DNA from 2 places in the Robertmurraya sp. FSL W8-0741 genome. Region 2 is predicted to be linked to the other one. Evidence: a T-box and tRNA genes for the amino acid it is inferred to sense, from the RefSeq annotation. Region 2 holds a T-box; the other holds one or more tRNA genes.
The links. A T-box is a leader RNA that pairs with one kind of tRNA and senses whether it is charged. The one in region 2 lies ahead of tyrS (tyrosine--tRNA ligase), so its partner is inferred to be a tRNA-Tyr.

Region 1: it encodes a tRNA-Tyr, which carries the amino acid that the T-box ahead of tyrS (tyrosine--tRNA ligase) is inferred to sense. The anticodon was not compared.

Annotation. Positions count from the first base shown of each region.
Region 1 covers NZ_JBBOQG010000001.1:4,123,653-4,134,708, forward strand. The annotation lists tRNA gene NST02_RS20070 (tRNA-Leu) at 329-410, opposite strand; gene NST02_RS20075 (hypothetical protein) at 512-718, opposite strand; gene NST02_RS20080 (hypothetical protein) at 778-1,011, opposite strand; gene NST02_RS20085 (Ger(x)C family spore germination protein) at 1,037-2,194, opposite strand; gene NST02_RS20090 (GerAB/ArcD/ProY family transporter) at 2,191-3,306, opposite strand; gene NST02_RS20095 (spore germination protein) at 3,323-4,885, opposite strand; gene NST02_RS20100 (GNAT family N-acetyltransferase) at 5,298-5,855, opposite strand; gene NST02_RS20105 (GNAT family N-acetyltransferase) at 5,875-6,444, opposite strand; tRNA gene NST02_RS20110 (tRNA-Leu) at 6,590-6,678, opposite strand; tRNA gene NST02_RS20115 (tRNA-Cys) at 6,712-6,786, opposite strand; tRNA gene NST02_RS20120 (tRNA-Gly) at 6,796-6,870, opposite strand; tRNA gene NST02_RS20125 (tRNA-Gln) at 6,874-6,948, opposite strand; tRNA gene NST02_RS20130 (tRNA-His) at 6,983-7,058, opposite strand; tRNA gene NST02_RS20135 (tRNA-Trp) at 7,070-7,143, opposite strand; tRNA gene NST02_RS20140 (tRNA-Tyr) at 7,256-7,339, opposite strand; tRNA gene NST02_RS20145 (tRNA-Phe) at 7,400-7,475, opposite strand; tRNA gene NST02_RS20150 (tRNA-Asp) at 7,639-7,715, opposite strand; tRNA gene NST02_RS20155 (tRNA-Met) at 7,749-7,822, opposite strand; tRNA gene NST02_RS20160 (tRNA-Val) at 7,883-7,958, opposite strand; tRNA gene NST02_RS20165 (tRNA-Glu) at 7,988-8,059, opposite strand; tRNA gene NST02_RS20170 (tRNA-Ser) at 8,071-8,163, opposite strand; tRNA gene NST02_RS20175 (tRNA-Asn) at 8,167-8,241, opposite strand; rRNA gene rrf (5S ribosomal RNA) at 8,409-8,525, opposite strand; rRNA gene NST02_RS20185 (23S ribosomal RNA) at 8,721-11,056, opposite strand, start outside.
Region 2 covers NZ_JBBOQG010000001.1:1,621,402-1,632,457, reverse strand. The annotation lists gene NST02_RS07895 (flotillin family protein) at 1-449, opposite strand, end outside; gene NST02_RS07890 (NfeD family protein) at 469-1,008, opposite strand; gene tyrS (tyrosine--tRNA ligase) at 1,427-2,683, opposite strand; T-box leader at 2,820-3,038, opposite strand; gene NST02_RS07880 (transglycosylase domain-containing protein) at 3,255-6,164, shown strand; gene NST02_RS07875 (methyl-accepting chemotaxis protein) at 6,569-8,674, shown strand; gene NST02_RS07870 (acetoin utilization protein AcuC) at 8,796-9,968, opposite strand; gene NST02_RS07865 (acetoin utilization AcuB family protein) at 9,965-10,612, opposite strand; gene NST02_RS07860 (GNAT family N-acetyltransferase) at 10,662-11,056, opposite strand, start outside.

The DNA of each region.
Region 1 (11,056 bases), 2.5 Mb from region 2:
GAAAACTTAACTTAGAAGTGCCTATAGAACTATACTAGTAGCATATTACTAAAATGTATTATTTAAATCTCGTTCCTCAATAAATAGCGCCAGCGCATTATCGAAAGCAAGAAAAATCTGAACGTAGCGAACCTAGTAATTTCATGAGTACTTCAGTTTGTAATGCGTTAGAGCGTCTTTTCCGTGTCAATTTTCGCAACTCATTTCGCTAAATTTCCGACGGTTCGTACTACCACCGCGTATGACTTTTCGGTCAAAATCGTGTTCGCATACGAAAAAACGGCGACTCATCATTACGATAGTTCGCCGTCAAATCAACGTCATTTGATACCGGTGGTCGGGGTCGAACCGACACTCCAGAAGGAACACGATTTTGAGTCGTGCGCGTCTGCCAATTCCGCCACACCGGCATATTTTGATTGTCCAAAGATAAACAACATTATCTCAAGACAAAGAATATCATATCACGATAATATTAGTTTGTCAAACTAAATTTATGTTCGGATTTAAGTCAATTATTTGTCGGCAAAAAATTATCACACCTTATTACCGAACATGCGCTCACTGTTTTTCGCGATTCTGTCGGTGCTTGATTATAACCTGCCAGCTTTGCCTTTAACGCTTTATTAATGAGTAATGCTGCTCCATTTAAATATGTTTCCTCTTGCGAAGCAGATAAGTTCGACAGAGAGATCTGCATCCTCATCTTGAATCGCAAGGACGAGGTTATCCTCTCTCATCGTCCATGTTGTTGTTGCAGTGTTCGAATGGGAGACACTACCATAGAGTACGAAAAAAATTACTTATTTGCATTAGAGTGAAATCAACGATCTTTGCCGGCGAAGGCATAGATGGAAAAATAACATAAAAAACAGCGATTGCCCAACCTATTGCAGTTAAGGTTACAAAAGCAGCTTTTTCTTTTTTTTCGGTTGCTTTGATTTTCGGCCATTGGAAAATGAACATCAATATAACAAGCGTCGTTATGCTGACAATATAAACCGCTTTCATGCTCTTCACCTCTTATTTAGAAGCCTCAAGTTTCGCTTCCTTTTCCTGCTCTCAAAACACGGGCATCGATATCAAAATTCACTTTTACAGTCGGAAATTTCTCATCCCAATCACCCTTTATATTTTTCCATTTTTTAGGGTGACGTCGCCGAAATTCTTCTCCAAAACCGATAATGTCAACTTTCATCTCTTTTTGTACTATGTCAAGGGTATCTGTTAGACGCTCTTCTATCTTTTGGACCAACTCTTTTTCCAGCGCTTTAAGTTTGTCTAACCTTTTCAAGTCCCAGCTCGATTGGTTTTGGATGACATCATCTATCGTTACAATTTTAACCGTCATTTTTAATGATTGGCCGTCTATTTCCGGAACTAAATCCGTTCTTCCTTTAATTAAATTCATCGATATGATCTCGTCTGCTTCGTCAGGTTCGACAGTGACAATCGATTCATTGATCTCATTTCTAAACCAGAGCACTCCTCTTGATATCTGATCATTAATGACTCCGATCATCTTCCCTTGTTTTAAAACTGCCGAACGATGAATGTATGCAATAGATTCCGAGGGAAGCTGCCCTTCTTCCGGAGACAATTTATCAATCATCGGAAGAACGATCGCGCCTTGTTCTCCCTTCAGCATTTCCATTAAATCGAATAATGTCACCTTCATTAATACTTCGGATTCCGCTAACTTTATCAGCGCTTCGGAAACACTTCGTTCCAATGACGGACGTAAGGCCATAATTTCCTTTGCCTTCCCGTCACTAATAAAGACATAACTTCTCAAACGGGGCTCAGGATGGCGGACAAAAAAATCCAATTCATCACTTATTCCATTCTCAGCAAACGCTTTGCTGATCACGATCGCCTCTGCATGGCTCCACAGAATTTCCCGGGGAAGCTTTTCATTAAGGTTCTCGATCGCTTCTGGTATGGAGCTTCCTTTACCGATTTGGAGAACTGTGCTTTGCACTCCCCCTTGGTTATGGTCTTCTCCTCCACCACTCCCATTACCGCTCCCGCCAGGAGAATGTATTTCTGCTGTAAGTTCGATCTGCCCTTCTTTATTTTTATCGAGAGCGACTCCGGTAATAATCGCAAGATCATTGGTTTCCCTTCGATCCCAACAGCCAGTAAGCAGCACAAAAGCCATAAAAATAACGCCAATCATGATTGCACGTCTCAATTTGTCCGCCTCACTTTATGCTTAAAAATCGTTTTGCGTATGTACGCTCCTAAAAAAAGAAATATAGGGATCAACAGTCCGTACACTAAAGTATCCATTATTTCATGGGAGACTATTCGAAAATGTTCAGCTGCTTCTGCTGAATTAAGAAATGCCTGCATGGCAAATACTCCGATTAAAAAGCCCATTGGCAAAACGAGCGAGCGATAGTCTGAAAGGTTAAGCCATTCAGCAGTTCCGATCACCACGACATAATAGAACACGCAGAGCTTAATAAATGTCCCCGCAATCCAAATCGCCATTACGATTGATTCAAGATGTGACAGAAATTCGGCTAGGCTAATATATCTGGACGCGCTCATGAATGGAGCGTTAAAGTTCTCGGTCACATTCCCGAATAACCAAATAACGATAATATTGGTCACCACCAACGTTAACGTAACGACGAGTACCGAAAGCATGCCAAACTTCAGCCCCTTTTCACGGTCTGTTAAAAAAGGGAGAAAAAAATAGATGATGCCAAATTGAGCGAACCACGTGCATAACACCCAAGCCCCTTTTAGTGAAGGCATCAACCCGTTTTCCATCACAGGAAGCATTCTTTTTACCTCTACATCGGGTAGGACAAGAATGATAATGACTAAAAACAACAAGAAAAAAACTGGAAAGACCATTCCTGCCAGCCTTCCCAAAACTTCCAGTCCCCCATGTACCGCAAACGCACACAATATCACCATCATTCCAATAATCACGGATTTTGGCGTGTGCGGGAGAAATTCACTAACGACATATTCACCGTACTGCCAGAACATCACACTCAATGAAGTGATTAACAATAGCAGTAGGAGCAGCCCAAGTATTTTCCCCCAAAAGGTTCCAAGAATATGTTTGCTGTATTGCATAATCGTATCTTTGGGATAATACTTGTTTAACTTGTATGCGATATATACACTTAAAAACCCTAGAGGAGAAGCCAAAATAGGAGAGATCCAAATATCCTGTTTTGCAACATTAAAGACGGTAGCCGGAATAAAAAGAATCCCCGTTGCCAAAATAGCATGATACATCAATAATCCCATTTGCAATGCTGATATTTTTCCTTTTTCAATCATTGATCTCACCTCATCATTACTCGCTGCCTTTATCAGAATGCGGCTTCTGGTTGGAGCCTTGTCGGTGTTTATTATATTCTCCTGTTAAATGAGGACGCGTATTTAATTTCCATAATGGAGCTCGCATGAGTGCATCCTTCATATCTCTTCCTTTCATCGGTGCCACTGGTGAAAGGTACGGAACTCCAAAGGAACGTAATGTGCTCAGATGTGTCATGATTGCAAGAAGTCCTATCATGACCCCTACTAATCCAAACGTTCCAGCAAGCAACATGATAGGAAAGCGCAACAATCTTATCGGAATGGCAAGATTGTAACGAGGTATGGTAAAGGAAGCGATTCCAGTAATCGCCACGACCATAACCATATGATCTGAAACTAAGCCGGCATCCACAGCCGCTTGACCGATAACCAATGCACCTACAATGCTGACAGCTGCTCCTACTTGTTTTGGAAGTCTTAGTCCTGCTTCTCGCAATCCTTCAAACGTAATCTCCATAAGCAGCGCTTCCACCAAGGCGGGAAATGGGACAACCTCCCGTGAGTCCACCATTGTAAGCAGCAAGGTAGTAGGCACCATCTCCTGATGATATGTAATAACCGCAACGTATAGAGACGGTAACAGTAGAGAAATAAAGCAGAATAAATAACGGAGCCAGCGAGTTGCTGTAGATATTAAAAAATGATGATAATAATCTTCACCTGATTGGAATAAGGAAAAGAACGTTGTCGGGGCAATCAACACAAAAGGAGTACCATCAACAATGATAACTACACGTCCCTCTAGCAAACTCGAAACGGCAGTATCAGGCCGTTCCGAAATAAGCACTTGTGGAAAAGGGGTGTATGAATTGTCTTGAATTAATTCTTCAATATAACCGGATTCCAATATCCCATCGATGTCAATTCGTTCTAACCGTTGATTGATTTCTTCAATTAACGTTTCATCCGCAAGATCTTCGATATAAGCGAGGGCAATTGTAGTCTGTGTATATCGCCCCAGCTTTAATGTTTTTATTTTTAATTGAGGGCTTTTAATCTTTCTTCTTAACAAAGAGGTATTGACCTCCAATGTCTCAGTAAACCCTTCGCGCGGCCCTCTAACAACCAATTCACCTGTCGGCTCTTCAACAGCTCGTCTTTCCCACTTAGCCAATCCCAAGGCAAAGCCCTGTTCATCGCCTTCTAATAACAATATTGGATTCCCAACGGATAACTGTTCGATACAGGCCTCAAAAGAGGAGATCTTCACTACCTCTGCAACAGACAATGTCTCCTCAATCAAGGTTTTGGGATTAACAGTCCGCTTTTCGGATTTTTTCATAAGCGGAGTTAGCACATTGTTATCCATTTCTTCAACATTGGAGAGACCTTTTATGTAAATTAACTGAGCTTTTGTATGACCAGCAACTAAAAATGTACGAAAAACGACATCAGAACATTCTTTATAAAGCTCACACAGGATGTCCAAGTTTTTGTCCAAATCAGAAAATAGTGGCTTTGGAATTTGTTTATCACCTTGCTCTGTTTTATTAGTGTTCTTATTGAACTTAATCTTTTTTCGAAAAAACACCCGCATCCCACTTTCTCGATGGTATCCATTATATTCCTATATACGTAGTATCACACTTACCAAGCAAAATATACCATTTCCGTACTTGCCTGTTTCTTTAGTTCAACCCGTAAAAGAGGACGCGTTTACTTGAAACTACTTTCGGACCAAGCTCATAAATATTGAGCTACTCTTTTTCTGCGTAAAATCTTGTGTTTCTCGTATATGATGCTAAATAATTTGTTTGGATTAAGTATTTATAAACAGAATACCTATAAGAAAACGTTTTCATTTTTTCTAAGAATTCTTTTTAGCAGTTAAAATAGCATATTTCATACCCTACAATCGAGTTGCCCATTTTTATGAATGCTTTCATAAACTACTTTCCTTGATAAATTTATGTACGCTCCTTAAACAAATATGGGATCATTCTTTTTATTCATACTTCTTCGTGAAAAATATGATTATTCTCCCATTCCTCTCGAAGCAGTCCCATACGGACGGAATCATAATATTTGCCATTATAATAACGAACCTTCCTGAGCCTCGCTTCCTCTTTCATGCCAAGACCTTCTCCAACTTTAATCATTCTCATATTCCCTGACCAGGTTGTATAGCCAACACGAACTAATGGCAAAGTAAGAAATAAATGATTAATCCAAAGTTTAATCACTTTCTTTCCATAGCCTCCATTCCAATAATGCGGATCATAGATCACAATCCCCATTTCAAGCCAAAGCGAGGGCTTATGCTCCCAATAATAACCGACCGTTCCGATAACCAATCCCTTCACTTCAATCGCCCAACGCCGTTCATTATCGACATAATCATCCTTCTGACGTAAAAATTCCTCATATGAAATACTTTTATGTTCATAGTACGGAGCATCCCATTTTTTCCACTCGGGAGAATCCTCTTTATAGATTAATTCCCACAACCTACTTAAATCATCATTTGTAATTGGTCTAATTATTAAATCATTATCCTGATAACTCACTTCATCACCTAGCTCCCCATTAATAAAACAAATCAAACTCTTCCTTTAAAATGGCATATACCTTTAAATCCCAATATTGCCCTTTTATATACATGCTTTTTCTATTAATTCCTTCAAAAGTCATTCCTGCCTTCTCCATCACTCTTTGCGACGCTATATTCTCAACAAAGCATCTTGCTTGAATGCGCATGAGCTCCATCTGTTCAAAGCCAAATCTAATGATTGCTCTTGCTGCTTCTGTCGTAATTCCTTTCCCCCAATACTCTGGTGCAATCACATAGCCAATTTCTGCATTGTGATGATTCGTACTCCAAGAAACAAAATCAACGGTGCCGATAAAAGAACCCGTTTCTTTATCTTCTATTCCCCACGGAGCAATGTCCTCATTATTATATCGATTAAGGACAAAGTTAATAAATCTCTCGGTATCAGACATACTTCTATGTACATCCCAGGTTACATACTTTGCAACGTCTTCATTACTCGCATATGAAAACATCGCTGCCGTATCTGCTAATGTAACTTTACGAAGAAGTAGTCGTTCTGTTTCAAGCGTCGGCAAATTTTTATAAATATCCCCAATAACCATTCCATTCACTTCTCTCTGTAAAAATTTAAAATTATAATCTTACAATTTAACAGAGAAATATGAATTTTTCAATAGCCATTTTCTAGATCAAAAAAAGATTTAATCAAAAGATTAAATCTTTAAATATCGTATGTATTGGATTAAATGGTGCCGAGGACCGGAATCGAACCGGTACGGTAGTCACCTACCGCAGGATTTTAAGTCCTGTGCGTCTGCCAGTTCCGCCACCCCGGCTAGTTCAAAACTAGCATCTTTATTTTATAAAAATGGAGGCGGCAACCGGATTCGAACCGGTGAATAAAGGTTTTGCAGACCTTGGCCTTACCACTTGGCTATGCCGCCATATTAAATTGGAGCGGAAGACGGGATTCGAACCCGCGACCCCCACCTTGGCAAGGTGGTGTTCTACCACTGAACTACTTCCGCAAATGGCTGGGCTAGCAGGATTCGAACCTACGAATGACGGAGTCAAAGTCCGTTGCCTTACCACTTGGCTATAGCCCATTGATTAAGCAGTGTTTAATAAATCAAATTTAAATGGGGCGATCGATGGGAATCGAACCCACGAGTGTCGGAGCCACAATCCGATGCGTTAACCACTTCGCCACGACCGCCATTATAAAATTGGCAGGGGTAGTAGGAATCGAACCCACACCAAAGGTTTTGGAGACCTTCGTTCTACCTTTAAACTATACCCCTATATTATATATATGTTCAGAGTGTTTCTTTAAGAAGAAAATTATGAATAGCTATTTTGCTTCTTTTTACTACAAAAAGTAGTGGTTCCTTATTTTCACTATTGAGAAAAGGTTGGTGGAGGGGGACGGATTCGAACCGCCGAACCCGAAGGAGCGGATTTACAGTCCGCCGCGTTTAGCCACTTCGCTACCCCTCCAAGGTATATATATTTTATACATTAAAGTTCATTAAATTATAACATATTTTGATATAAAAATGGTGGCTCAGGACGGAATCGAACCGCCGACACAAGGATTTTCAGTCCTTTGCTCTACCGACTGAGCTACTGAGCCATCATGATATTCGTCCTACATATAGTTGGTCATTGTCCTTCGCCCTCATCTCAGAAAGTTAATTCGAGATGATGCTCGATGAGTGCGCTGGATGCTTATCCTTGCCGCTTATTCATCGTGCTCTACCGACTGAGCTACTGAGCCAACATATGTAAAAAGTAAATGGCGGTCCGGACGGGACTCGAACCCGCGACCTCCTGCGTGACAGGCAGGCATTCTAACCAACTGAACTACCGGACCAAAGTAGTTTTCAACTTTGTTGAAACTACTCGATTGCGGAGGCAGGATTTGAACCTGCGACCTTCGGGTTATGAGCCCGACGAGCTACCAGACTGCTCCACCCCGCGATAATAGTATATATCTAGATAAGCACATGCCACTAGATAGCTTAATGACTGTAAAAACAATGGTGGAGGATGACGGGATCGAACCGCCGACCCCCTGCTTGTAAGGCAGGTGCTCTCCCAGCTGAGCTAATCCTCCGGAACTGTTGCAACAAGTGCAACTTTAAATGACCCCTACGGGATTCGAACCCGTGTTACCGCCGTGAAAGGGCGGTGTCTTAACCGCTTGACCAAGGGGCCAGATATAATAATGGCGGAGAGCAAGGGATTTGAACCCTTGAGACAGGTTTTGCCCGCCTACACGATTTCCAATCGTGCTCCTTCGGCCACTCGGACAGCTCTCCTAATGGCTCCGCGGGTAGGATTCGAACCTACGACCGATCGGTTAACAGCCGATTGCTCTACCACTGAGCTACCGCGGAAAATTATTAACTCATTCCTCTAGCTTGATTGCTTCCCGATTGTCCTCATCTCAGAAAGTTGATTCAAGTAGCAGCTCGATGAGTACAACTCGCAGGACATTCAGGATGCTTTGCTCGTTGCTCTACCACTGAGCTACCGCGGAATAAAAAATATATATAGAATATTCGCCCGGCAACGTCCTACTCTCACAAGGGGACAGCCCCTAACTACCATCGGCGCTGAGAAGCTTAACTTCCGTGTTCGGTATGGGAACGGGTGTGACCTTCTCGCCATTATCACCGGACCAATTATTTATTAAGACATATTCTATTATACCGATTTACAGTATTTTTTCAAGAGAAAATTTAGTTTGACTCTGAAAAATACGATTGATAGATATCATTGCATTACAAAATCGCTTTGTACCTTCAAAACTAGATAATGGATGAAGAAGAGAAATTACAGAGAATCTTATCAAGCGGATTTTTTCCACTTTTATTTGGTTAAGTCCTCGAACGATTAGTATCAGTCAGCTCCACATGTCACCATGCTTCCACCTCTGACCTATCAACCTGATCATCTTTCAGGGTTCTTACTAGCTTGCGCTATGGGAAATCTCATCTTGAGGGGGGCTTCATGCTTAGATGCTTTCAGCACTTATCCCTTCCGCACATAGCTACCCAGCGATGCTCTTGGCAGAACAACTGGTACACCAGCGGTGCGTCCATCCCGGTCCTCTCGTACTAAGGACAGCTCCTCTCAAATTTCCTACGCCCACGACGGATAGGGACCGAACTGTCTCACGACGTTCTGAACCCAGCTCGCGTACCGCTTTAATGGGCGAACAGCCCAACCCTTGGGACCGACTACAGCCCCAGGATGCGATGAGCCGACATCGAGGTGCCAAACCTCCCCGTCGATGTGGACTCTTGGGGGAGATAAGCCTGTTATCCCCGGGGTAGCTTTTATCCGTTGAGCGATGGCCCTTCCATGCGGAACCACCGGATCACTAAGCCCGACTTTCGTCCCTGCTCGACTTGTAGGTCTCGCAGTCAAGCTCCCTTGTGCCTTTACACTCTACGAATGATTTCCAACCATTCTGAGGGAACCTTTGGGCGCCTCCGTTACTCTTTAGGAGGCGACCGCCCCAGTCAAACTGCCCACCTGACACTGTCTCCCACCTCGATCAGAGGTGCGGGTTAGAATGTCAATACAGCCAGAGTAGTATCCCACCGACGCCTCCACCGAAGCTAGCGCTCCGGCTTCCACGGCTCCTACCTATCCTGTACAAGCTGTACCAAAATTCAATATCAGGCTACAGTAAAGCTCCACGGGGTCTTTCCGTCCTGTCGCGGGTAACCTGCATCTTCACAGGTACTATAATTTCACCGAGTCTCTCGTTGAGACAGTGCCCAGATCGTTACGCCTTTCGTGCGGGTCGGAACTTACCCGACAAGGAATTTCGCTACCTTAGGACCGTTATAGTTACGGCCGCCGTTTACTGGGGCTTCAATTCAGAGCTTCGCGTAAGCTAACCCCTCCTCTTAACCTTCCAGCACCGGGCAGGCGTCAGCCCCTATACTTCGCCTTGCGGCTTCGCAGAGACCTGTGTTTTTGCTAAACAGTCGCCTGGGCCTATTCACTGCGGCTCTTCAGGGCTATGCACCCTAAAAAGCACCCCTTCTCCCGAAGTTACGGGGTCATTTTGCCGAGTTCCTTAACGAGAGTTCTCTCGCTCACCTTAGGATTCTCTCCTCGCCTACCTGTGTCGGTTTGCGGTACGGGCACCTGTTTTCTCACTAGAGGCTTTTCTTGGCAGTGTGGAATCAGGAACTTCGGTACTTGATTTCCCTCGCTGTCACAGCTCAAGCGTATGGCAAGCGGATTTGCCTACTTGCCGCTCTAACTGCTTAGACGCACATATCCAGCAGTGCGCTTACCCTATCCTCCTGCGTCCCCCCATCGCTCAAACAAAAACGAGGTGGTACAGGAATATCAACCTGTTGTCCATCGCCTACGCCTTTCGGCCTCGGCTTAGGTCCCGACTAACCCTGAGCGGACGAGCCTTCCTCAGGAAACCTTAGGCATTCGGTGGATGGGATTCTCACCCATCTTTCGCTACTCATACCGGCATTCTCACTTCTAAGCGCTCCACCAGTCCTTCCGGTCTAGCTTCAACGCCCTTAGAACGCTCTCCTACCGCGTACACCTACGGTGTACACCCACAGCTTCGGTGATACGTTTAGCCCCGGTACATTTTCGGCGCGGGGTCACTCGACCAGTGAGCTATTACGCACTCTTTAAATGATGGCTGCTTCTAAGCCAACATCCTGGTTGTCTAAGCAACCCCACATCCTTTTCCACTTAACGTATACTTTGGGACCTTAGCTGGTGGTCTGGGCTGTTTCCCTTTTGACTACGGATCTTATCACTCGCAGTCTGACTCCCACGTTTAAGTACTTGGCATTCGGAGTTTGTCTGAATTCGGTAACCCGATGAGGGCCCCTAGTCCAAACAGTGCTCTACCTCCAAGACTCGTTCTTCGTGAGGCTAGCCCTAAAGCTATTTCGGAGAGAACCAGCTATCTCCAAGTTCGATTGGAATTTCTCCGCTACCCACACCTCATCCCCGCACTTTTCAACGTGCGTGGGTTCGGTCCTCCATTCAGTGTTACCTGAACTTCAACCTGGACATGGGTAGATCACCTGGTTTCGGGTCTACGACTACATACTCAAGACGCCCTATTCAGACTCGCTTTCGCTGCGGCTCCGTCTTCTCAACTTAACCTTGCATGCAATCGTAACTCGCCGGTTCATTCTACAAAAGGCACGCTAT
Region 2 (11,056 bases):
GTCATTGAACCTAAAATGGAACGAAGATGACCTTCAAGAACTTCTCTTGCCTCATTTTCGCGATCTTCCTTCGGTTTCCCTAAAAATTGTTCCGCTGCTGTTGCAATTTCTTCTATTGAACCGCCAATTTTAATAATTGCTGTACCATCCGCCATAACAGGAACACCTTGCTCCGTATAAACTTCAGGTGTTGTCACTTCCAGTTTACTAGACAATAGACTTAACGGTTCTGCTTGTTGAAAAACTGGGAGAATGAAAGCTCCACCACCGCGAATAATCTTGATTTTATTGCCGGATTCATCCACATGGACATTTTTACTGCCTAAATAGCTTCCGGTTACGATTAATGCTTCATCTGGTCCTGCAGTACGATACTTTGTTACAAATACTGCAATTAATGCAATTAATAAAAAAGCGACAATTCCAATAACGACTAAGATCGGTAACATTTAACTTCCTCCTATGCTTTTAAAATGAGAAATCCTCTTGTGTTTCATGGGGCACCACATGAAGCACTCCGTTTTTGACTTCAATAACGAGAACATGCTGTCCTTCTTCAATACTTTCGCCTTTAAAGCTAACGGCAGATTTCGCAACCGTTCCACTTGCATTTTTCAACATTACTTCACCAAACCCATCTTCAGGAATTGGTATAATCACTTTCCCAATTCTCCCTCTCAAGGAATTTGTAGAATACACCAACGATTCTTCAGCAGAGGATAAGGGAATAAGAACAAAAATATTAAGCAATGTATCTAATAATAAAGCTATAAGGATCGAAATGATAATGACTATAATGCTATTTAATGAAGTCAGCAATTCAAATAAATAGCCACTAGCGGAGAAAAACGTAATAAAGGCGAGAATAAGAGCTGGATTAATGAACGGGATAAGCTCAGTAAGTCCTTCAAGTAAGTCACTAAATAAAATATATAGCAATGTTAAGGCGCCGGCTATGATTAATGTTATTAAGTAAACAGACTGAATGGACGTTCCGAACAGTTCCATATGTATCACCCTCTTTCTAAAAATAAGTTACCATTATCTACAAATAGCCCCCTTTCAATGAAATCCTTAATCAAATTGCTATACCTTTAGTACGGCTTATTTGGAAAAAAGTTTCAATTTTTACGAAATTATTTTGAAAATTCCTTTTCACGAATCTCATTCTATCTCTATCTTCGCATTAAAAATAGAAATCTTAAATAGGTATTTTTACTTTGGAGTGGATTAACGCTAAATTTTTAGCCCACCCCGAGTTTCTGCTTTTCTCACAGTTTGAACCATCTTTTATCTCGAATGAAGTAGCATGAGCCATATTGCTGCTTGGCACAAGAGAATGAAATCCTTCCCCTATAAAAAAAGATACCGAGATAATGCTCTCGATACCTTTTTACTGCACTCTGAAGCGCTCGTTACCACGGTGTTATACCTCAATTAAGAAATACTTCTTCTTTCCACGGCGAATGACGGTGAATTGCCCCTCGATCCGATCCTTATCTGAAAGAACATAATCCAATTCAACAATTCTTTCTCCGTTTACATAAATAGCTCCGTTTGCAACATCCTCACGAGCTTGACGTTTCGATGGAGAAATTTTAGCATTCACCAATAAGTCAACGATTCCAACGTCTTCTTTTGTTTCTAATTTGTAAGAAGGAACATCTTTGAAGCCCTGCTTTATTTCAGCAGCTGTTAGGCTCTTAATGTCTCCGCTAAACAACGATTCGGTAATTTTAATTGCTTGTTTCAGCGCTTCTTCCCCATGAATTAAACGGGTCATTTCCTCGGCAAGCGCCTTTTGTGCTCTGCGTAAATGTGCTTCCTCCTGAACCGATTGTTCCAATGATTCAATCTCTTCTTTAGACAGGAATGTGAAGTACTTTAAGTATTTGACGACATCGGCATCAGCTGTATTAATCCAAAATTGGTAGAATTCATAAGGAGATGTCCTCTTCGGATCTAACCAAACGGCACCACCCTCCGTTTTTCCGAATTTTGTACCATCCGCTTTTGTCACTAGTGGAATCGTTAATCCGAATGCTTTTGAATTCTCATCAGTCATTTTGCGAATCAACTCTAAGCCTGTTGTGATATTGCCCCATTGATCACTGCCACCAATTTGCAGCTTACAATTATGATTTTCATACAAATGTTTAAAATCCATGCCTTGAAGAATCGTATACGTAAATTCTGTGAAAGAAATTCCAGTTTCCAAACGAGTGGCAATTGTATCCTTGGCAAGCATGTAATTGATGCCAATATGCTTTCCGTAATCTCTTAAAAATGTAATAATATTCATCGGTGCTGTCCAATCGTAATTGTTGACCATGACAGCTCCATTTTCACCTTCAAAATCAAAGATCATTTTTAATTGTTCCGTTAATGCTGCAACATTTTTTTGTACCGTTTCAACGGTTTGCAGCACTCTTTCCTCTGTTGCCTTTGGATCGCCTATTAATCCAGTAGCCCCACCGACAAGAACAATTGGCCGATGACCAGCATTTTGAAATCGTCTTAATGTTAAAAACGGAAGCAAATGACCAATATGCATGCTGTCGCCTGTTGGATCCATACCGCAGTACAAAGAAATTTTTTCTTTATTTAACAGTTCCTTTAACCCTTCTTCATCTGTTTGCTGATAAATGATGCCACGCCACTGTAAATCCTGTAATAATTCCATCTTCTTTTCCTCCAACTTTGATTTGTAAGTGCATATGCTGCTAAATCATGCTAGCGTCTTTTCATCCAGAGCCTTCGTATCATAAAATCATAATAGGCAAGATAAAAGTCCAATAAAAAAGTCCCTTCGATTCGATCGAAGGGACGTTAATACGCGGTACCACCCAACTTGAGAACACCAAAATAAAGGCTTCTCCACTTAATTAAGATAACGGAATTTCCGTTTACTGCTAATACTTGACGGTTCACAGCAAAAGCTCAGGGAGGTAATTCATGCTCTCTACATGTACTGACTCGCAGCAACCGTCAGCTTTCTGATCCAGAGATAGGAGCACTACTTTTGATAAGACTTTGTTAAACAAATTTGTTGATAGCCAAAAATCAACACCGACATCTAACAAAGACTTTAAAAAATTCAAACCCATCATAGCTTATTTCATATATGAGATAAAGAATTTTTATCATAAAAAGGATGCGTTTGTCAAATAGAATTTAAGTAATATATGAAAATTATCTTTATCGGCAATACTTGTTTTGCTCTTTATGCTATAATGTATGTGATTTTAGGGGGAATGATAAGATTGAAAGAAAAATTTAATTTCAAACAAATTCTGAAGTCTTGCCAAGATTTTTTTACAAATAAAAAAACAAAAAAAGGGGCAAGCATTACCTATCAGGTAGTATGGAACTTGGTCCTTGTATTTCTCGTTTTAATTATCCTTGGCGGTGCGTTTGCCGGAGGAGTTGGTGCTGGATATTTTGCCTCATTGGTCAAAAATGAACCGCTCCGCTCCTACGATAGTATGAAAAAGGATATATACAACTATGAGGAGACCTCCAATTTATACTTTGCTGATAACGTTTATTTAGGAAAGCTTCGGACTGACCTTGAACGGGAAGAAGTACAATTAGAAGATGTGTCGGAATTTCTAATCAAAGCGATTGTCGCGACAGAGGACGAGTATTTTTATGAGCATCACGGTGTCGTCCCGAAAGCGCTCATGCGCGCTGTATTTCAGGAAGTGACAAACTCTTCTGTGCAGACTGGTGGTAGTACGTTAACACAGCAGTTAATTAAAAATCAAATTCTTACCAATGAAATTTCGTTTGAACGTAAAGCGAAGGAAATCCTTCTTGCCCTTCGACTTGAAAAGTTCTTTGACAAAGATGAAATTTTGGAAGCTTACTTAAATGTTTCTACTTTCGGGAGAAATTCCTCAGGCAGAAACATCGGGGGAGTTCAGGCAGCCGCTAAAGGAATATTTGGCGTAACTGCCAAGGAGCTTACCTTGCCGCAAGCCGCCTTTATCGCCGGGCTTCCTCAAAGTCCGTTTGGTTATACACCTTTTACAAATAAAGGGGAAATCAAAAGCAATCTAGAGCCTGGATTGACACGAATGAAAACTGTTTTACAAAGAATGTTTGACAACGGTTCAATTACACAAGAGGAATATGAAAAAGCCTTAAACTATGATATTACACAAGATTTCATCTCCCATTCAACAAATCCTCAAGAGGAATATCCATATTTAACATTCGAGCTTGAAAAAAGAGCTGTTGATGTACTATCAGTGATTCTCGCTGAAAAAGATGGATATACAGAAGAGGATTTGCAAAAGGATGAAGAATTAAAAAAGGAATATTTGACACTGGCCGACCGTGACCTACGTCAAAACGGCTATGAAATTCATTCAACAATAAATAAAGACATTTACGACGCAATGCAAAAGGTAAAAGATGAATTTGAATATTACGGCAATGATATTCAAGTTGTTGAAACAGACCCGGAAACGGGCGAAAAGGTTACCGTAAATAAACCTGTTGAAGTTGGAGCTATGCTGATCGAAAACAAAACAGGAAAAATTATTAGCTTTGTCGGCGGCAGGGATTTCTCTCAACAACAATTAAACCATGCAACCAGTGGCAAACGTTCCAATGGTTCAACGATGAAACCACTGCTCGTGTATGCACCAGCAATGGAACTGGGGAGCTTGGCACCGGGTACGATTTTACCTGACCTGCCATTAAAATTAAATCCTGCTTCCAACAATCCATGGCCTAGCAACTATGGGGGAGGATATAGCGGACTTGTAACTGCCCGCTACGCATTAGCAAGATCATATAATGTCCCTGCTGTAAAAGCATACATCGATATTTTAGGTAAGCGTCCTGCGGAATACTTAACGAAAATGGGCTTCACTTCCCTTACAGAAGAAGATTACTCAAACCGTTCCACTGCAATCGGAGGCTTAACAAACGGAGTCACTGTGGAAGAAAATGTGAATGCCTATGGTACTTTTGCCAACAACGGTCAATTTGTTGATGCTTATATGATTGAAAAAATCGTCGATAAAGATGGGAATAGCATTTATCAGCATGAAGCACAACCAGTAGAAGTATTTAGTCCGCAAACGGCTTATTTAACGTATGATATGATGCGCGATGTTATTCGTTCAGGAACTGCTGGTTCGTTGAACAGTCGCCTAAAATTCAGTGCTGATTGGGCTGGAAAAACCGGAACGAGTCAAGATTATAAAGATGCTTGGTTTGTTGGAATTAATCCGAATGTTTCCTTTGGAACATGGATGGGCTACGATACACCTAAGCCATTACAGGTAACATATAAAGGGATGTCTTATTCAAATCGGAATATTTATTTATGGGCTAAGCTAATGAATGCTGCATACGATGTTGCCCCTGAATTAGTCGATCCAGCAGAAACGATTAAAATGCCAGGTGGAATTGTACGACGTTCCTTCTGTGCTATTTCTGGCTTGCTCCCTTCTGATGCTTGTGCAAGGGCTGGTTTAGTGGAAACAGATTTGTTCAATGCAAAATTTGTTCCAAGTAAGGTTGATGATAGTTTAATCGAAGGCAAATATGTTCAAATTGGTGACAAAAAATATTTAGCTTTAGACTCCACACCAGATGAATTTGCGGAAATGGGCGTTATTCTTAACCCTGACTATATCGAAAAGATCTTTGGTATTAGGGTAAACCCACAACAGCTTATTCCGAAGAATAAAGAACGCTGGGCGAAAATATTGCTTCCAGATGATAAAATACAGGAAAATGGGAAAGTTCCAGCGAAGATGGCGGCAAAGGTTGCTGGCACAACGATCACTTGGAGCAAACACCCTGAGAATGATGTGATAGGGTACCGTGTATACAAAGACGGCAAGAAAGTTGCTTCAATAAAAGCGGGTGAAACCCTTGCTTATAAAGGTGATAATGGTATGTATTATGTGACCGCCGTAGATATTGCTGGGCAAGAGTCAGCACCTTCAGATGAGATTCGAATCGGTCCTGAAGATAAAGAGGACCCTACAGATCCTGTTGAAGGAGAAAAACCGCAAAAACCAGAGAAACCAGAAAAACCGCCTACAACTCCACCTGTAACCCCTCCAGGCAATGGGGACCCGGATGGAAATGGCGGCGATAAAGAACCTCCTAATCCACCTGATGCTGGAAGCGAAGGTTAAAGTATTTACTTTCATTAAGATACAGAGCAAGTTTCAAAAAAACGCTATGGATGTTAAGCAAGCCCTTCATTACTTCTAACTAATGAAGGGCCTGTTTACAAAAAATCATAGCGTTTTTTAGGTTTTGTAAAAAGCTTGGCTCATTTCGCTGCCTTGCTTTAATCCCTATTTCCCCGTTAAAGCCAAACCGCAATCATACTTCTCATCAAATGAACTCCTATCAGTCTCGATCAAGAGAAATGTCACGCAAACCGATGTATATTTCCCCTATTTTTTTGAATCCTCCTAAAAAAACATGACTATTTTCCTATATACTCACATTGAATAAGTGATAAAAGTCACGGAAATATATCTCTCATTTGGTTATATTTAGTAAAAACATTGGATAATAAGGAGAAAATAATATGCAACTACTGTTTAAACCAGCAAAAGTTTTATTAAACAAGTTTTCATTTTTTAAAAAGTTCCTTGTACTGTTTGTCGTAGTATTCTTTACGCTCAGCTTCTTAATCTCGACGATCGTCTCCAACATTTACAGCGAAATCGCATTTACAAAAGAAGAACGAACTGGAGTCGAACTATTCCAAAAAATTTATCCGCTTATTCAATCTGCTCAACAGCATCGAGGATTGTCAGTAAACGTATTAAGTGGTGAGCGATCAGCAAATAGTTCTCTTGAGGAAGTAGAAGAAAAGCTCAATAATGATTTACATTCACTATCAGAAACCTTGAAAGAATTGGGGCATCTTTCAACAGTGCAAGAGGATGTTACAGCACTGCTATCAGATTGGGAAACGGTGAAACGAGATGCCCTTTCGCTAACTATCCCTGAATCAATTGAATTACATAATCAGTTCATTGACGCCATGTTTAGAACTCTATTAAATATTTCTGATGAAACAAATCTGTCATTAGATTCTACCCTAATAAATAATCATTTAATCAATTTATTAAAACAGACTCTTCCACATATCACAGAGTTCATGGGTAAATCACGAGCTATCGGCGTTGGCGTTGCTACTAAGAGGGAGGTAACTGATGGGGAACACAACGATTTAACCTACTTGTTAAAAATGATGGAAGAATATATCACCCAAGGAGAGCGCACATATGAAATTGTCTTTAATCTTGAGCCATCCTTGGAAAACACCATCGGTACTTTTGCGACGAACTCTATTGCTGAAGCAAAACAAATTACCCAAATAATTGAGAATGACTTATTAGCGGCAACCATCTCCATTGAGCCCGAGTTATATTTTGACAAAACAACTGACACCATTAATAGTATATTCGAGTTATTGACCTACCAAACAGACGAATTGGATAAATTACTAACGGCGCAAATCAAGCAATTAACAAACCAATTATATTTAACTGTTACACTCGTCTTCGCTATTATTATCGCATTAGGATACTTACTTATCAGCTTCTATCTTGCCATTAAAGAACAAGTAGCAAGTATCCAAAGCATCACTGCCAAAATATCGGAAGGTGATCTGCTCAAGACCGTGCCAATCACATCAAAGGATGAATTCGGTATTATTGGAGAGGCAATCAACAAAATGCTCGCTTCCTTTAAAAAAGTCCTTCATAACAGCCAAGAGGTCTCTCAGGAGGTTGCAGCTGCAAGTGAACAATTACTCGCCATCACTGAAGAAACAACAAAAGCAACTTTCCAGATAACCAATTCCGTTGAAACCGTAACCTCCATTGTAGGTACACAAGCCGATGAGGCAAAAGCAAACATGGTGTTAATGGAAGACTTTACCCAAAAGCTTTCTCATATTTCAAGCATTAGTCACGAGGTTGGGACAACCACTTCATTGTCAAGTGAAGAAGCTGAAAACGGAAACGGTATCGTAGAAGATACCATTAAACAAATGGAAGTCATTCATCAATCTGTTCGGTTAACTGCAAATGTTATTGAACAGCTTGGAACACGTTCAAAGCAAATTGAAGGAATTTTAAACGCGATAACAGCAATAGCTGAGCAAACGAATCTCTTAAGCTTGAACGCCGCTATTGAAGCGGCAAGAGCTGGTGAACATGGAAAGGGATTTGCGGTAGTGGCCAATGAAGTGAGGCAGCTGGCGGATGATTCTTCAAAATCTGTTGAACAAATTCGCACATTGGTTAGAGCGATTCAAACAGACACTCTTAACTCAATTGAATCTATGGAAAAAGTAACAACAGAGACAGCAGCAGGGATGAACCTCATAAGCAAAACAGGTGAAACTTTTTCCACTATTGCAGATAGCACAAAAAATGTTGCTCATGAGGTTCAAAAGATCGTCAGTTCAATCAACAGCATGCTGACACAAGCAAACCAATTAAGAAATTCGATTGAAAATGTAGCCAAGCAAACAGAAATGACAGAAGATACTATCCAATCTGTAGCTGCTGCTACTGAAGAACAGCTTGCCTCTATGGAAGAGGTCACTTCCTCAGTCGATTCATTAAGTATGAGAGCGCAACAATTGCAGGAAATGATTGAAGATTTTAAACTATAGATGCTCATCACCGCCACTTTACTAAACTTTAACAGCTAAAAAGAAAAAAGCGGTTGTAGAATGAATTCTTAACTCCTACAACTGCTTTATTTTAAACGAAAACTGAACATTTGTTTTTTCCTTAAGTCGATTCGCTTTTTTTCCGGCTCCGTATTGAATAGAGTGCATTCGTTACTGTTTGGGCATTTTTTTCAGTAATTTCATTTTTTCTCGGAATCGGTCGATACATCCCTTGCGGATCGTCCCATTCAGATGGAAGAGTGACGGGAGCTTTTGCCTGCCAACGCTCAATCCACTCCTTCGGGATCTCGCCGTAGCAATTCTGATTTCCTGTCATCTCCATCCAAATCAAGCTCCATGCCCTCGGTACAACGCGCCAAATATCGTAGCCACCCCCGCCTACAGCGATCCATTTACCATCACAATATTGATGGGCAATTTCATGAGCAAGCTTCGGAATTTCTCGGTAAATTCGCATTGTAGCCGATAAATGTGTCAGCGGATCTAAATAATGGGCATCTGCCCCATTTTGCGTCACAATAACGTCCGGTTTAAAAAATTCAGCTACCTCCCGAACAGAGTTTGTATAAGCATGCAGCCAAGAATCATCCTCAGTAAAGGCATCGAGTGGTACATTAAAGGAATAACCATATCCTTTTCCTTGCCCCCGTTCATTGACATTTCCTGTCCCCGGAAAAAGATATCTTCCTGTCTCATGAATTGATAAGGTGCAAACGTTCGGATCTTCATAAAAAGCCCATTGAACACCATCTCCATGATGAGCATCTGTATCGATATATAGAACTCGGGCACCATATTTTTCCTGAATATACTTGATTGCTACAGAGCTGTCATTATAGATACAAAATCCTGAAGCCTTTCCCCGAAAACCGTGATGAAGGCCTCCTCCTAGATTCACTGCATGCTTGCTCTTACCTTCCATAACATAGTCAACCGCCGTCAAGGTCCCGCCAACGAGCAATGCACTTGCCTCATGCATACCTGGAAAGATAGGTGTGTCCTCTGTTCCCAATCCATAACTTTCTGCTGCCTCCTCCGACAGCTCCCCATTTCCCGCTTTCTTGACAGCGATTACATAATTGGGATCATGAATAAGCTGCAGTTCCTCGTCAGTAGCCCGTCGAGGAGCAACAATATCTTGACTTGAGATCGCCTTCATTTCCTTTAATAAATCTAAAGTGAGCTTTAATCTTAGTTGATTAAAGGGGTGTTCCTTATTAAATTTATAGTTCAATTGTTCTTCAGAAAAAATAAAAATAGAGTCCCCCATCATACTTCCATCCCCGGAAGATTCGGCCAAAGTACCTCATGCCCAGATTTCTCAAGCTCTTCAATTAAGCGGAGCGGATTCATCGTTTGGATCCTTAATACAATAATTTTAAAATCCTCATCTCTTTTATCAGGGTATACGAGCACACTTAATATGTTCACCTTGCAGTCTTGAATATCTGAAAAAAGGCGGAAGAGCATCCCCATTTTATTACGCACGCGAATTTCTATTTGTGAGCCAGGCTGATGAGCTCCGGTCAATTCTACTAAAGTATGAAGTAAATCGGTTTGTGTTATAATTCCTACTAATCTTTTATCTTTCAAAATTGGAAGGCATCCAATTTTACTTTCATAAAAAATGGCAGCGACCTCTTCGACGAAATCCAATGGATGACCTGTAATCACTTCCGTAGTCATAATCGATTCCAAAGGTTTTTGTAAAATTTCTCGATTATCATCAAAGAAAAAAATCGAGGGGATTGCCTCCTTTATATCTCGATCCGTCACGATTCCGATTAAATGCATGTCACGATCGACGATGGGGATATGCTTTATTCGATTTTCTTTCATTACATGAATCGCTTCTTCAATCGTATTTTCTTTTTCTAATGTATACAGCTTCGAAATCATAATTTCTTCGACAATCATCATGAAACCTCCTAAACACTCTTTACTTCCTTAGGCAAAGACAACGATTTTAGTACATAAACCGATTCATAAAACGAAGCTGATCAAATCTTTGGATTGATTCGTTATCGACTCGTTTTCCAATTTTCACCATTAAGCAATTCGCTGGATGGGAGCTGATTTCCGGATCATCTGTTGCAAACCATTCAAGTCCGCCTGCATTCATCATCTTTTCCATTACTTTACGATATTCCCATACATTTAATCCTGTCCCTTTTAAATCCCAATGCCAGTAATATTCCGTTGTGATCGTTATATAGTCTTCCATCGCATCATCCATCATTGAAACGATGAGAAGATTTTTTCCCACCTGACAGCCTCGAAATTTCGGAATGACCTCAATAGCTCCTAATTCGATCAAATTATCCATTTTTCCTTCTGACCATCTTTCCAATGGATCAGGGT